Regions from separate parts of the Hydrogenophaga sp. RAC07 genome, predicted to be linked through region 1. Evidence: riboswitches for the same ligand, from Rfam matches in the RefSeq annotation. Region 1 holds a riboswitch; the other holds the start of a gene.
What was found. Region 1 has a riboswitch for glycine ahead of gcvT (glycine cleavage system aminomethyltransferase GcvT). Riboswitches for the same ligand answer to the same signal wherever they lie in the genome.

Region 1 (7,984 bases):
CGAAGCCATGGAATACGACGTGGTCGTGGTCGGTGGCGGCCCCGCAGGCCTGTCCACCGCCATCCGCCTCAAGCAGCTGGCCACCGAGAAGGGCAGCGAGATCAATGTGTGTGTGCTGGAAAAAGGCTCTGAGCCCGGCGCGCACATTCTGAGTGGCGCGGTGATGGACCCGATCGCCATCACCGAACTGTTCCCCGACTGGAAAGAACGTGGCGCCCCGTTGCACCAGCCCGTGACGGGCGATGACTTGCTGGTGCTCACCGAGACCGGCGCCACCCGCACGCCCGACTGGCTGATGCCGCGCAACTTCCACAACGACGGTTGTTATGTGATCAGCCTGGGCGCGGTCACCAAGTGGCTGGGCGAGCAGGCCGAAGCCCTGGGTGTGGAAATCTTCCCGGGCTTCACCGCGGCCGAAGTGCTCTACAACGAGGACGGCTCCGTCAAGGGTGTGGCCACCGGCCACCTGGGCCTGGGCAAGGACGGCGAGCCCACCGGCCACTTCCAGCTCGGCATGGAGCTGCACGCCAAGTACACCGTGTTTGCCGAAGGCGCGCGCGGTCACCTGGGCAAACAGCTCATCGCCAAATACAAGCTCACCGAGGGCAAGGACGCGCAGACGTTTGCCATCGGCATCAAGGAGCTGTGGGAAATCCCGGCCGAGAAGGCCAAGCCCGGCCTGGTGGTGCACACCGCCGGCTGGCCCATGGACGCCGACACCTTCGGCGGTGGTTTCCTCTACCACCTCGAAGGCAACAAGGTCACGCTGGGCCTGGTGGTCGGCCTGGACTACCAGAACCCCTGGATGTCGCCGTTCGAAGAAATGCAGCGCTGGAAAACGCACCCCAGCATCCTCGCGCACATCGAAGGCGGCAAGCGCCTGGGCTACGGCGCGCGCGCGCTGAACAACGGCACGCCACAGGCCCTGCCCAAGCTGGTGTTTCCGGGTGGCGCCATGGTGGGCTGCAACGCCGGCTTTCTGAACGCCGCGCGCATCAAGGGCAGCCACGCGGCCATCAAGAGCGGCATGCTCTGCGCCGAAGCCGCGTTTGAAGCGGTGACCGCCGGCCGCCAGAGCGACGAGCTTTCCGGATTCACCGAGCGCTTCGAGAAAAGCTGGCTGCATGAGGAGCTCTGGACCTACCGCAACTTCAAGAACTGGTTCAAGAAGAGCCCGTTGCTGGGCAAGCTCATGACCGGTGTGGAGCACTGGTTCCTGCCCAAGGTGGGCGTGAAGACGCCGCCCTGGACGCTGCACAACACCACACCCGACCACCTGAAGCTGCGCCCGGCCGACGAGATGCCGAAGATCACGTACCCCAAGCCCGACGGCAAGATCACCTTCGACAAGCTCTCCAGCGTGTTCGTGTCCAACACCAACCACGAAGAGAACCAGCCGGCCCACCTCACGCTCAAGAACAACAGCGTGCCGGTGCAGATCAACCTGGCCAAGTACGCCGGCCCCGAGAGCCGCTACTGCCCGGCAGGCGTCTACGAGTACGTGAAGAACGACGACAACACCGACCGCCTGCAGATCAACGCGCAGAACTGCGTGCACTGCAAGACCTGCGACATCAAGGATCCGACGCAGAACATCGTGTGGGTCACGCCCGAGGGGGGCGGTGGACCGAACTACGCGGGCATGTGAGCGAAGTCACGGCCTTCCGGGATTCCTTCGACAAGCCGCCTCCGGGCGGCTTTTTCACGTCTGTGTTTCACCGCGTCGTCACATGGCCTGACCACAGTGCGGGCTTCTGCCATCACACGCTGCCACACCATGCTGAACAAGACCGACAAAGGCCGCGCCGAGCTGCAACCCGGCCAACGCACGCTGGGCCAGCGCGAGCGCGCCGTGCTGCTGGTGGCGGACGGTCGCAAGGCCACGGCCTCGCTGCAGGCGCTCTTTGGAGGCCTGGGCGCCGGGATCGTGCGCGAGTTGCTGGCCCAGGGCTACATCGTTGACGAGGCCCCACCTGCGCCTGCAACGCCATCACCGCAGGAACCGGCGGGCACCAAAGCCTCGGTTGACGCCTTTTCGGGACCGCGTTCACTGGCCAGCGCACGCATGTTTTTGTTCGACATCAGCGAGCGCATGTTCGCTCCACGCCACAAGGAGATGGCTGCGCAGTTCCGGGACGCGTTGCGCGAAGCGCGTGACGCGGCTGCCATGCTGGCGGTGAGCCGCGACATGCTCATGGCCATCGAGGGCATGGCGGGCGCGGCACGGGCCGACGCGATCAGCGAACGCCTGGCCAAGCTGCTGCCCGAATCCACCCTGGAAAGCACCTGAGCAACCCTTTTCAGGATGCCGTCGGCTACACTCGGCCGGGTCAGGAGAGCGCCGCCCCCGAGGTGGCCGCCGAAGGCGCAGGAGGTCACCCATGTGGCCCTGAACGCTCAGGCAAAAGGACTGGCAAACACGGGTCGCGAGGCCGGTGTACCCCCCTGGAGAGAGATCGCTCATCGAGGCGATCCACCGAAGGAGCAAACGCGGCATCGCCCGCGTGAATCTCTCAGGTAAAGCGGACAGTGGGGCAGCGCACGGATGAACCGTGTTCCGCCCCCTTGGGGCCTGCCCCTTTTGCCTGCGAGCCCTCCGTGTCCGACACCGATCTCCTCAAGACCCCGTTGCACGCCCTGCACACCGAACTCGGCGCCCGCATGGTGCCGTTTGCCGGCTACAGCATGCCGGTGCAGTACCCCGCCGGCCTGATGGCTGAACACCACCACACCCGCGCAGCCGCCGGCCTGTTCGATGTCTCGCACATGGGCCAGCTGAGGCTGGTGGGCGCGGATGCTGCCGCGGCCTTCGAGTCGCTGATGCCGGTGGACGTGATCGATCTGGCCGTGGGCAAGCAGCGCTACGGCCTGCTGCTCAACGACGTCGGCGGCATCATCGACGACCTGATGTTCGTGAACCGGGGCACCGACCTCTTCGTGATCGTCAACGGTGCCTGCAAACACGGCGACCTGGCCCACATCATCGAGCGCATCGGCAGCCGCTGCACCGTCGAGCCCCAGTTCGATCGCGGCCTGCTTGCCCTGCAAGGCCCACAAGCTGTGACGGCGCTTCAGCGGCTCGTGCCCGGCGTGGACAAGCTGGTCTTCATGACCGGCGGCGCCTTCAACTGGCAAGGCGCCGACCTCTTCATCACCCGCAGCGGCTACACCGGCGAAGACGGCTTCGAGATCTCGGTGCCGGCTGCGAGCGCCGAGGCCTTCGCCCGCGCCCTGCTGGCCGAGCCCGAGGTGAAACCGGTGGGTCTGGGCGCCCGCAACTCGCTGCGCCTGGAAGCCGGCCTGTGCCTCTACGGCAACGACATCGACACCACCACCACGCCGGTGGAAGCCGCGCTCAACTGGGCGATGCAGAAAGTGCGTCGCACCGGTGGCGCGCGAGCGGGCGGCTTTCCGGGTGCGGCGCGTGTGCTCGCGCAGCTCGATGGCACCGAGCCGTTGCAACGCAAGCGTGTCGGTTTGATCGCGCTCGAACGTGTTCCCGTGCGTGACCACACCGCGCTGCAAACCCCCGGCGGCGAGACCATCGGCGAAGTCACCAGCGGCCTGCTCGGCCCCAGCGCCGACAAGCCCGTGGCCATGGGCTATGTGAGCCCCGCACACGCGGCCTTGGGCACGCGCCTGCACGCCATGGTGCGCGGCAAGCCGGTGCCCATGGAAGTCAGCGCCATGCCCTTTGTGCCCAACCGCTACTTCCGCGGTTGAATCCCTGTCCCTCTTCTTTTTTCAGGAGCTTTCCCATGACCACCAAGTACACCGAAGACCACGAATGGATCAGCGTTGACGGCGACATCGCCACCGTCGGCATCACCGTGCATGCGCAGGACGCGCTGGGCGACGTGGTGTTTGTCGACCTGCCCGAGGTGGGCAAGAGCTTTGCGCAGAAGGACGTGGCCGGCGTTGTCGAGTCCGTCAAGGCCGCGGCCGACGTGTACATGCCCGTGAGCGGTGAAGTGACCGAGGTCAACGAAGCCCTGCGCGCCGACCCCTCGCTGGCCAACAGCGACCCGCTCAAGAGCGGCTGGTTCTTCAAGGTCAAGCTGTCCGACCCGGCACAGGTCGACGCCCTGCTCGACGAGACCGCCTACGCCGCCTTCTCATCCAACGCCTGAACCATTCCGCCGGAGCCTTTCCATGCTGATGCCGTCTGTCAAACCCCTGGATGAACTCGAGAACCCGTCCGAGTTCGTGGCCCGCCACATCGGCATCGGCGAAGCCGACGAAGCGCTGATGCTCTCGGTCATCGGCGAGGCCTCGCGCCGCGCGCTGATCGACGGCATCGTGCCGCGCAGCATCGCGCGCAGCCAGGGCATGCAGCTGCCACCGGCCATCACCGAAGCCGCCGCACTGGTCGAGCTGAAGGCGATTGCCGAGCAGAACCAGCTGCTCAAGAGCTTCATCGGGCAGGGTTACCACGGCACCCACACACCGGGCGTGATCCTGCGCAACGTGCTGGAGAACCCCGCCTGGTACACCGCCTACACGCCCTACCAGGCCGAGATCTCGCAGGGGCGCATGGAAGCGCTGATCAACTTCCAGACCATGGTGTGCGACCTCACCGGCATGGCGATTGCCAACGCCTCCATGCTCGACGAAGCGACCGCCGCCGCCGAGGCGATGACGCTGGCCAAACGCTCCGTGAAAAGCAAGGGCAACACCATCGTGGTGGCGGGCGACTGCCACCCGCAAACCATCGAGGTGGTGCAGACGCGTGCCGCGCCGCTGGGCATCCAGGTGCTGGTGGCCAACTCGGCCGCCGAGTGGAACGCAGCGCTGGCCGACGACGGCTACTTTGCCGTGCTCGCGCAGTACCCGAGCACCAGCGGCCGCATTGAAGACCTGGCCGCCGATGTGAAGACGGTGCAAGGCAAAGGCGCAGCCTTCATCGCCGCCGCCGATTTGCTGGCGCTCACCCTCATCACGCCGCCGGGCGAATGGGGCGCCGACATCGTGGTGGGCACCACCCAGCGCTTCGGCATGCCCATGGGCGCGGGCGGACCCCACGCTGCCTTCATGGCCTGCCGCGACGAGTTCAAGCGCTCGCTGCCCGGCCGTCTGGTCGGTGTGAGCGTGGACGCCCACGGCAACCCCACCTACCGCCTTGCGCTGCAAACGCGCGAGCAGCACATCCGCCGCGAAAAGGCCACGTCCAACATCTGCACGGCGCAGGTGCTGCCGGCGGTGGTGGCCAGCATGTACGCCGTGTACCACGGACCCGCGGGACTCAAGCGCATTGCGCAGCGCGTGGCCGCCTACACGGCGGTGCTGGCACAGGGCCTGGAGCAACTGGGCTGGACGCCCACCAGCGAGAGCGCCTTCGACACGCTCACCTTCAAGGCCGGTGACCGCGCCGCCACGCTGCTGCAGCGCGCGGTGGACGCCGGCATGAACCTTCGCCTGAGCTGGGGCGAGTACGTGGGCATCACGCTGGACGAGACCACCACGCGCGAAGACATCGAAAAACTGTGGGGCGTGTTCGCGCTGCACGGCCAGAGCCTGCCCGGTTTTGCCGAATTCGAAAAAGGCATCGAGCCGCGCATTCCCACCGAGCTGCGCCGCACCAGCGCCTACCTCACGCACCCGGTGTTCCACAGCCACCATTCCGAGACCGGCATGCTGCGCTACATCCGCGCGCTCTCCGACAAGGACCTGGCGCTGGACCGCAGCATGATCCCGCTGGGCTCTTGCACCATGAAGCTCAACGCCACCAGCGAGATGATTCCCATCACCTGGCCGGGCTTTGCCAACGTGCACCCGTTCGCGCCCGCCAGCCAGTCGCTCGGCTACAAGAAACTCGACGAACAGCTGCGCGCCTGGCTCTGCCAGGCCACGGGCTACGCCGGCATCAGCCTGCAGCCCAACGCCGGCTCGCAGGGCGAATACGCCGGCCTGCTGGTGATTCAGGCGTACCACGCCTCGCGCGGCGAACACCACCGCAACATCTGCCTGATCCCCAGCAGCGCGCACGGCACCAACCCGGCCAGCGCGCAGATGGTGGGCATGCAGGTCGTGGTCACCAAGTGCGACGAGAACGGCAACGTGGACATGGCCGACCTGCAGGCCAAGTGCGAACAGCACAGCGCCAACCTGGCGGCGGTGATGATCACCTACCCCAGCACGCACGGCGTGTTCGAGACCACGGTCAAGGAACTCTGCGCGCTGGTGCACCGGCACGGCGGGCGCGTGTACGTGGACGGCGCCAACATGAACGCGCTGGTCGGCGTGGCCGCGCCCGGCGAGTTCGGCGGCGACGTGAGCCACCTCAACCTGCACAAGACCTTCTGCATTCCCCACGGCGGTGGCGGCCCGGGCGTGGGCCCGGTGTGCGTGGTCGAAGACCTCGTGCCCTTCCTGCCCGGGCATGCCACGGGCGGCCTGCCGGTGAACGGCGTGGGCGCCATCTCGGCGGCTCCGCTGGGCAACGCGGCCGTGCTGCCGATCAGCTGGATGTACATCCGCATGATGGGCGCCGACGGCCTGAAGCACGCGACCGAAGCGGCCATCCTCGCGGCCAACTACATCAGCAAGCGCCTCGCACCCCACTACCCCACGCTCTACGCCAGCGCCAACGGGCATGTGGCGCATGAATGCATCCTGGACCTGCGCCACTTCAAGGACACCAGTGGCGTGATGGCCGAGGACGTGGCCAAGCGCCTGATGGACTACGGTTTCCACGCGCCCACGCTGTCCTTCCCGGTGGCCAACACGCTGATGGTGGAACCCACGGAGAGCGAGACGCTGGAGGAGCTGGACCGCTTCATCGACGCGATGATCGCGATCCGCGAAGAGATCCGCCTCGTGGAAGCCGGCGCCTGGCCGCAGGACGACAACCCGCTGAAGAACGCGCCGCACACGGCGGCGAGCCTCATGACGGCCGACTGGTCACACCCCTATGCGCGCGACGTGGGTGCGGCGAGCACCTCGACCCGGGCGCACGCCAAGTACTGGCCGCCGGTGGGGCGTGTGGACAACGTGTATGGGGATCGCAACCTGTTCTGCAGTTGCGTGCCCCTGTCTGAATACCCGGTCTGATTTCCGGGTCCTCGCCCGCCCATCGGGTGGGTGAGGTCGGCTGGAGCGGTCCCAAGCCTCACAATCGGGAACCCCCCGAAGCGACACCATGACCACCCCAGCCCTGCGCGTGCTGAGCCTCATCCCCCCGATGACGCAGCTCAACACGCCCTACCCCTCCACCGCCTACATCACCGGCTTCCTGCGCTCGCGCGGGGTCGACGCGGTGCAGGCCGATCTGGCGCTGGCGCTGGTGCTCAAGCTGTTTTCACCGGCCGGGCTGGAGTCCGTGCGCAGCCACGCACTGGCGCAACCTGAAGCCCAGCGTACAGCCAGCGTGCACGCCTTCCTCGACCAGTTTGCCCGCTACCGCGCCACCATCGGCCTCGTGATCGCCTTTCTGCAAGGCCGAGACTCGACCCTGGCGCACCGCATCGCCGCGCGCGAGCTGCTCCCCGAAGGCCCGCGCTTTGCCGCGCTGGAGGTCTACGTGGACGCCGCGCTCAGCGAAGAAGGCGGCGACCCGCTGGCCTGGGCCTTTGGCGCGCTGGGCGTGCAGGACAAGGCGCGCCACATCGCCACGCTCTACCTCAACGACCTCGCCGACGTGCTGCGCGACGCGGTCGACGAACGTTTTGCCTTCGTGCGCTATGCCGAGTCATTGGCCAGCAGCCAGCCCACCTTCGAGCCCATGGCCGCCGCACTTGCCGCGCCGTTCACGCTGGTCGACGAGATCCTGCACACGCTCACGCTGGCCACCTTGTCGCAGCACAAGCCCGACCTCGTGCTGCTCTCCGTGCCCTTCCCCGGCGCGCTGTACGCCGCGCTGCGCATCGCACAGACCATCAAGGCGCAGAACCCGCACATCACGATTGCGCTGGGCGGCGGCTTCGTCAACACCGAGCTGCGCGAACTGGCCGAGCCGCGGGTGTTCGACTTTGTGGATTTCGTGACG
Region 2 (7,984 bases), 720 kb from region 1:
GGCCGGCGGCCAGCATGAACAGCAACAGGCCGTATTGCAGGCTGTTGAGCAACTGGATGAGGAAGTTGGCGAAATCCATGGGCGGGCAGATGGGTGGACGGAGCCGGGTAGCGTGCAAAAAACAGGCCAGCGCCCGTAAGACGCCGGCCTGCGGATCGACGGGCCCGGTCGGGGTGCGATCGTTTTGTGAACCTTATGCCATGCGGCAGCCGGTGGCCGGATCGGCCACGGCTTTCTGCGCAATGCCGATCACCTTGTTTTCCTTGTTCTCGACCTTGCGCAGGTACATGTCCTGGATCGGGTTGTGGGCCGCGCTCATCTTCCACTTGCCGCGCGGGCTGTCGATCTCGGCGCTGTTCATGGCCGCGTACAACGCCTGCTTGTTGTTCAGGTCGCCCTTGACCGCGTTGGCGCCCTTGATGAGCAGCAGACCCGTGTCGTAGCCCTGCACCGCATACACGTCAGGCTGCATGCGGAAGGTCTTGGCGTACTCGAGGCGGAATTTCTTGTTGCGCGGCGTGTCCAGCGAGTCGCTGTAGTGCATGGTGGTCAGCACGCCGTTGGCGGCATCACCGGCGGCATCGAGCACGCCCTCGGTCAGGAAGCCCGAGCCGTAGAGCTGGATGTTCTTGTTCAGGCCAGCGGCTGCGAAGTCGCGCAGGAACTTGGCCGCGCCGCCACCGGCAAAGAAGCAGGCCACGGCATCGGGGTTGAGCGAGGCAATCTCGGTCAGCAGGGCCTGGAATTCCACGTTGGGGAAGGGCAGGCCCAGCTTCTTGATGATGGTGCCGCCGGCTTCGGTGTAGCTCTTCTCGAAGCCTTCAAAGGCCTCTTCGCCGGCCGCGTAGTTCCAGGTGATCCACACGGCCTTCTTGTGGCCGCGCTCCATCATGGCCTTGCCCAGCGCCAGCGTGGGTTGGGAGTTGGTGAACGAGGTGCGGAAGACGTTGGGCGAGCACTGCGCACGGGTGGCCACGTGCACGCCGGCGTTGGGGATCAGGCTGAGCACGCCGCTGTCGCGTGCCACCTTGTGGATGCCCATCTGCACGCCGGAGTGGACCGTGCCCACGAGCACGTCGACCTTGTCGCGCTGCACCAGGCGGGTGGCGTTCTCGATGCCCTTGGCCGGGTTCGACTCGTCGTCGACCTTGAAGAACTCGACCTCTCGGCCGCCGAGCTTGCCGCCCTGTTCGTTGAGTGCCATGCGGAAGCCGTTTTCAATCGCCACGCCCAGCTGGGCGAAGGTGCCGGTGTAGGGCAGCATGAAACCCACGCGGACCTTGTCCGACTGTGCGCGCGCGAATTCGGGCAACAACAGGCCGGTGGACGCGGCGCCGATCACGGCAGCGCTTCGGGTCAGGACAAGTCGGCGAGTGGTCATTGGGGATCTCCAGGTGGGTTGGCGGAAAGCGATGAGGTGCAGGGGGAATGTAGACGGCGGGGTATCGATTGGCGATACAGAATAACCCGTACTTGAGGCTTGAACTATTTATATATGAATCGGCGAACGCCGGGTCAGGCGGTTGCGGGCAGTGCCAGTGCCAGCCAATCGCGCGCCCAGGCCGTGCACACCACCTCGGGTTCGGTGCCGGCGGAAGCGTCGTGGCGGAACACCTCGCCGATGCGCACCGCGCCCAGGTCGGCCAGGCGTTCATCGAAGCGCAGGCCGCCGTTGCAGAAGGTCTGGGGGTAGACGCTGTCGCCCAGCGCGATCACGCCATAACGCACGCTGCCCAGGAATTTGGGTTGGCTGGCCAGGGATTCGTAGAGATGGCGGGCGTTGTCGGGCACGTCGCCCGCGCCGTAGGTGGAGGAACAGATGACGTAAAGTGCATCTTCGTCAAACACCGAGATGTCCAGCCCATCCATCATGCGGACCTCGATGGACGGGACGAGATCCACGCAATCCATCTCGATGGCCTGTGCCACGTACTCGGCCGTGTTGGTCATGGTGCCGACCAGGATGAGGAGTTTTGAAGGGGTGCTCATAGGGGGTACAGGCAATATACTTCATGTTTTTCCGCCGGCCATCCGGGAAAACCCTTCGCTTTGGGTGGCTGGCCCGGCGCTACCCGTGCGGGTTGGTTGGGACGTTTCAGTGGGTTGTACATGCGTTTTCCAGAGTCAAGTTGCTGGTGGCCTCGTCACCACAGCTTCCCAAATCCGGGTCGGATGAACAGCCTGCTGAAAGTTCACATCCAGTGCCAACCATCCGGTACCCGCGAGAACCCACACCGCAGAGGTCATTCCATGCCGGGACAAACGTCCGCGCAACCAGGTGCGTCGGCATTGAGCGCGCTCAAGCGGGTTGTTTGCCGCACCGCACAGACTGCTGGTCAAGTGAATCCGCCGTTGGAAAGGAGCACCGTCGTGAGCCGCATCCTCGTGGTTTATTACTCCCTCAGCGGTCATACCGAATTCGTGGCCCGGCAGATCGCGGCCCGCTGCCACGAAGACCTGGAGCGCATCCAGGACCGCAACCCGCGACAGGGCGTTCTCGGGTACGTACGGTCCTCGTTCACGACTGGCCCTGACCGAACGCGCGGTGCCGCAATGCCAGCGCGATCCGGCCCTGCTGCGTTTCCTGCAGGACATCCAGCGCCAGCCGTCCTCGTCCGTCTCGCTGCCGCCCGCTTCTTGCACCCAACCTGTTTCCAACCGGAACCGATTCGTGTTGTGTGACATCGGGCGCGTTGGCGTCGGGTGCCGGGTGCAGCGGGGCCAGGCGCCACAGCGCTCCATGAACCGGGCAGCTCGGTCACCCCAAGGCCGCCACAGGCACCGCCAAGCCTGAGCGCATGCGTTCCCACTGCGCCACATGCTCGCCGAGCTGGTGCGCCGTGATGGCCGAGAGTGTCCAGCCCAGGTGGCCATGGCCGGTGTTGTAGAACACGTTGGCCTGTCTGCCCGCGCCCACGCGCGGCATCATGTCGGGCATCATGGGCCGCAGGCCGGCCCAGGGTTCCACCCTGCGGGTGCTCACACCCGGGAAACACTGGTTCACCCAGTTCACCAGCGGCCGGATGCGGTCGGCGCGGATGTCGAGGTTGATGCCGTTGAACTCGGCCGTGCCGGCCACACGGAATCGGTCCACACCGAGGCGGCTGGTCACCAGCTTGGTCTCGTCGTCCAGCAAGCTCACCTGCGGCGCGGCGGCCTGACTCTGTTCGTCGTTCAGCATCACGGTGATGGAGTAGCCCTTGACCGGATACACGTTGAGCCGGTCGCCGAGCTGGGCGCCGAGCGCGCGGCTGTGCACGCCGGCACTGATCACCACGGCGTCGGCATTCACCACCTGCCCGTCGGACAGCGTCACCTTCGCGTTGGTGCCGGTGCTGCGCACGCGGGCCACCGTCTGGCCGGTCATGAGATGCACGCCCATCCGTGCACAGGCCTTGCTCAGGCCGTGGGTGAACTTGTGGATGTCGCCGGTGCTGTCGCTCTCGGTGTAGTAGCCGCCGAAGTAGTCGCCTTGCAGGGTGGGCTCGATGGCGCGCATCTCGTCGGGCGTGACGGCGCGGCGCGGCAGGCCGCCTTCGGCCAGCAGCCTGGAGACTTCGCCCGCGTGCTCGAAGCCGGCGCGGTCGCGGTAGATGTGCAGGATGCCTTGGCGCTTCAGGTCGAAGTCGATGCCCTCGGCCCGTGCCCAGCCGAACAGGTGCTCGCGTGCCGCGATGGCCAGGCGCGTGGTGGCCACGGTGTTGCTGCGGTACTTGGGGATGGACGCGACGAACTCGGCGAACCAGCTGAGCTTGTGCCAGCTCGGGGTGGGGTTGACGAGCAGCGGTGCGTCGGCCTTGAACATCCACTTCAGGCCCTTGAGCAGGGTGGAAGGATGGGTCCAGACCTCGGCGTTGGAGGCCGAGAGCTGGCCGCCGTTGGCATGGCTGGTTTCCATGCCCGCGTAGCGGTGTTTTTCAATCAGGGTGACCTGGTGGCCCTGACGGGCCAGGGCGTAGGCGCTGGTGACGCCGGTGATGCCGCCGCCGATGACGATGAGGTGTGCCATGGGAATCTCGCTTGCAGAGTCGTCAAACAATGGAGGACACAGTCCGCACACCGTGTGCGGACCATGACCCCCTCTGTTTGTGACCTGAGAGATTCACCGGCCCCTGGGGCTGGCTTGCTCCTGCGGTGGGCCGGGGGACGAATCCCGGCCACTCTTCAGAGTGTGTTGCGTGTCGACCGGTCCTTTTGCCTGAGAGTTTCCGGGGCGGTTGCTCCTTCGGCGCCAGCCTGCTTTTCAGGCCAGTCTCTCCCGGTCGACGTGTTTGAGGCGCTTATTGTGCCTGCAGCTGGATCGACTTCGCGATGGCGCGGAACTGCTGGATGCCGTCGGCGTAGGCCTGGTCCACCGCCTTGAGTGACAGCGGCTTGGCCAGCAGCTGGCTGTTCGCTTCCAGCGCCTGGTGCACGCCGGGATCGGCCAGCGTTTCGGTGATGGCCTTGTGCAGCGTGGTCACCACCGGCTCCGGGGTGTCCTTCTTCACGAAGTAGCCGGTCCAGATGTTGAAGGTGAAGTTCTTGAGCTGGGTGCTCTCGGTGATGGCGGGGTAGCTCTTCACGTTCTCGAGCCGCTCGCTGTTGAGCATGGCCAGCACCTTGACGCGGCCGCTCTTGTGCATGTCGTCGTACTTCTTGCCGTAGGGCGCCAGGAAAAAGTCGACCTGGCTGGCCAGCAGGTCCTGCTCGGCCGGCGCTGCGCCCTTGTACGGCACATGCACCATGGGAATGCCGGTGACCTTGGACAGGTGCTCGCCGAGCAGGTGGTAGAACGAGCCGGGGCCGACGCTGGCGTAGGTCAGGGGCCGGCCCTGCTGCGCCGCCTTGCGGGCCTGGTCCAGGAACTCGTCCACGGTGCTGGCGGGGAAGTCCTTGCGGGCGAGAAACGCGATCTGCGCGGTGGCGATCATCTGCACCAGACGGAAGTCCTCGCTCTTGAACTTGATGGACGCAATGGCCAAGGGCGCGAGGATGAGTTCGTTGGGTGAACCCTGGAACACGGTGTAGCCGTCGCTGGCACCGTTGAGCACTTTCTGCGCGGCAATCGACCCGCTGGCTCCACCCAGGTTCTCAATGACGACCGGCTGGCCCAGTTGTTTGCCCAGGGTGTTGTTGACCGAGCGCGCGATCACGTCCGACAGGCCACCAGCCGGGTAGGGCACCATCAGCGTCACCGGCCGGGTGGGGTAGCTCTGCGCCTGTGCTGCGCCGGATACGCTGGCCAGGGCGATGGCCGCCGCGGCCACCAGGGTTTTGAAGGGGCTGTTCATGGGTGTCTCCAGTGGGTTGTTCAGGGTGGGTTGGGGGAAAGCAGCGTGTTGACCAGCGCGATCCAGTACGCGGCGCCGGTGGCGATGTTGTGGTCGTTGAAGTCGTAGGCGGGGTTGTGCACCATGCAGGCGCCGGGCTCCTGGCCGGCGCCGTTGCCGATGAACAAATAGCTGCCCGGCACACGCTCCAACATGAAGGCAAAGTCTTCGCTGCCGGTGAGCATGGGGCCCTGGGCCACCACCTGCTCGGGCGGAAAATGCGCCTGTGCCACCGCGAGGGCCAGCTCGGTCTGCCGAGCGTCGTTGACCAGCACCGCGTAGCCGGGGCGCCAGTCGATCTCGGCGCGCACACCGAAGCTCTCGGCCTGCAGGCGAACCAGGTCGCGGATGCGTTGCTCGACGCTGCGACGCACCTGCGGGTCCAGGGCACGCACGCTCAGCTCCAGCCGGGCCGAGGCGGGAATCACGTTGTTGGCCTGGCCCGCGTGCACGGCGCCCACGGTGACCACGGCCGGCTGCATCGGGTCCACATGGCGCGAGACGATGGTCTGCAGCGCCATGACGATGGACGCCGCCGCGACCACCACGTCGGTCGCCTTGTGGGGCATGGCGCCATGGCCGCCCATGCCGTGCAGCGTGACGGTGGCGTAGTCGGAAGAGGCCATCGTCGCTCCGCTGCGAAACACCAGCTGGCCCTGCGCGAAGCCGGGCATGTTGTGCATGGCAAAGATGGCGTCGCAGGGGAAACGCTCGAACAGGCCGTCCTCCATCATCTTCAGGGCGCCACCACCGCCTTCTTCGGCGGGCTGGAAGATCAGGTTGAGTGTGCCGTCGAACCTGCCTTGTGTGGCCAGGTGCTGCGCGGCGGCCAGCAGCATGGCGGTGTGGCCGTCGTGACCGCAGGCGTGCATCACGCCGTGGTGGCAACTGGACCAGTCGGTGCCGCTGTCCTCGACGATGGGCAGCGCGTCCATGTCCGCGCGCAGTCCGATGACCCGCGTGGAGCTGCCGCGGCGCAGCTGGCCCACCACCCCGGTGCCGCCCAGGCCGGTAATCACCGCGTAACCCCAGGCCTGCAGCTTCTGCGCCACCAGGGCACTGGTGCGGTGCTCGTCGAAGGCCAGTTCGGGATGGCGGTGGATGTCGCGCCGCAGTGCGACGAACTCCTGAACTGCAAGATCGCTGAGACGTTCCAAGGCAGGTGCTCCGGCTGAGGGGTCGTGGGAAGCGGCATTCAAAGCCGCTGGCGACCAGGTTTCATGAACTTTGCTGGATGCTAGAAAGCGATGGGCTTAAAGTCCAATGCATTGCAGATCAATGATCAATAACTTTCACTGAGGGCTTGACATGACGCTGGTGCAGCTCAGGCATTTCGTGGTGCTGGCCGAGGTCGGAACGTTTGTGCAGGCAGCGGCGGCCCTGTTCTTGACCCAGCCTGCGCTCACCCGCAGCATCCATGCGCTGGAGGAAGAGTTGGGCGGCGCCTTGTTCGACCGCCTTGGGCGGCGCATTTCGCTGACCCCTTTCGGTGACGAGGTGCTGGTACGCGCAAGGCGTCTGGTGAGCGACGCCGAGGCGCTCAAACAGGCTGGCCAGGGGCTGCACGCGGGTCTCATCGGGCAGCTTCGTGTGGGCCTGAGCTCGGCGCCAGGCGCGCTGCTGAGCACCCCGCTGATGCTGCACATGGCCGAGCACCACCCCCGGTTGCAGCTTCAGATCTCTCGCGGCAACACCGCCGTGCTGCTCCATGCACTACGCGAACAACAACTGGACGCGGCGATCGTCGACATCCGCGACATGCGTCCTTCGGCCGAACTGAAGGTGTCGCTGGCGTTTGAACTGAGCGCAGGATTTCTGGTGAGGCCGAACCACCCCCTGGCGCAACGAGGCGGTCCGGTGGGCCTCGAGGATGTCATGGCCTACCCGGTGGCATCCACGCCCTTGAGTGACGAGGTTGCCCGCATGCTGATTGCCCGCTACGGCCCGCAAGCCAACCCGGACGACATGGTTACGCTGCGCTGCGACGAGACCATGAGCATCGTCGACGTGGCGCGACGCAGCAACGCCATCGTGCTCACCGTCAACGCAGCGGCGGTCGATCTGATCCGGCTGGAGGTGTCACCCAGTCTCGATGCCACGGCGCGGTTCGGGCTGGTCACTTCAGCGAAGCGTCAGGAGGCGCCTGCCCTTCGCATCCTGCGCTCCCAGCTGCCCTGCTGGACAGCCGCTCTCACATGCGCGCCATGACCTGATTCGAAAAGGGGGCTTCGACGGCAACAAGCGCCGCGTGGAGCTTGTTCAGCGTCGGCTGTCTCCGCCGCGGCATGGAGGTGATGCGAAGGCTCGGCACGCACATCAAAGGGACGTGAGAACGCACGCGACCAGAAGGCGTGCGGCATGCCCTGCTGGCGGTATGCATGTTCAACGTGTATGCGTTCTTTGCCCACGGAGATGGATCCGGGGTCGAACCTGGCCGCCTTGCGGGCAGACTTCCCGACCTGGCAAGCGCGGTCGGTGTGTGCACCCTAGAATCCAGCCATGCGCCGCCTGATCATCCTCGTCCTGTGCCTGCTGCTGCCCCTGCAGGGCTTTGCGGTCTGGCAGGCACCTGCGTCACCATGCCCCATGCAGGACATGATGGCCATGGTGGAGGAGGTCGGTGAGACGGCAGACGCCTTGGCCGAGGCCATGGAAGACTGCTGCAACGACAT

Region 2: another riboswitch for glycine. It lies ahead of BSY239_RS09175 (D-amino acid dehydrogenase); the one in region 1 lies ahead of gcvT (glycine cleavage system aminomethyltransferase GcvT).

What each region holds. Positions count from the first base shown of each region.
Region 1 covers NZ_CP016449.1:1,239,822-1,247,805, reverse strand. The annotation lists gene BSY239_RS05810 (electron transfer flavoprotein-ubiquinone oxidoreductase) at 1-1,648, shown strand, start outside; gene BSY239_RS05805 (hypothetical protein) at 1,778-2,290, shown strand; glycine riboswitch at 2,322-2,423, shown strand; glycine riboswitch at 2,436-2,540, shown strand; gene gcvT (glycine cleavage system aminomethyltransferase GcvT) at 2,599-3,723, shown strand; gene gcvH (glycine cleavage system protein GcvH) at 3,759-4,130, shown strand; gene gcvP (aminomethyl-transferring glycine dehydrogenase) at 4,153-7,050, shown strand; gene BSY239_RS05785 (B12-binding domain-containing radical SAM protein) at 7,139-7,984, shown strand, end outside.
Region 2 covers NZ_CP016449.1:1,961,649-1,969,632, reverse strand. The annotation lists gene BSY239_RS09190 (branched-chain amino acid ABC transporter permease) at 1-79, opposite strand, end outside; gene BSY239_RS09185 (ABC transporter substrate-binding protein) at 194-1,381, opposite strand; gene BSY239_RS09180 (flavodoxin domain-containing protein) at 1,516-1,989, opposite strand; gene BSY239_RS09175 (D-amino acid dehydrogenase) at 2,759-4,009, opposite strand; glycine riboswitch at 4,177-4,271, opposite strand; gene BSY239_RS09170 (tripartite tricarboxylate transporter substrate binding protein) at 4,281-5,273, opposite strand; gene BSY239_RS09165 (M20 aminoacylase family protein) at 5,294-6,469, opposite strand; gene BSY239_RS09160 (LysR family transcriptional regulator) at 6,621-7,520, shown strand; gene BSY239_RS09155 (hypothetical protein) at 7,812-7,984, shown strand, end outside.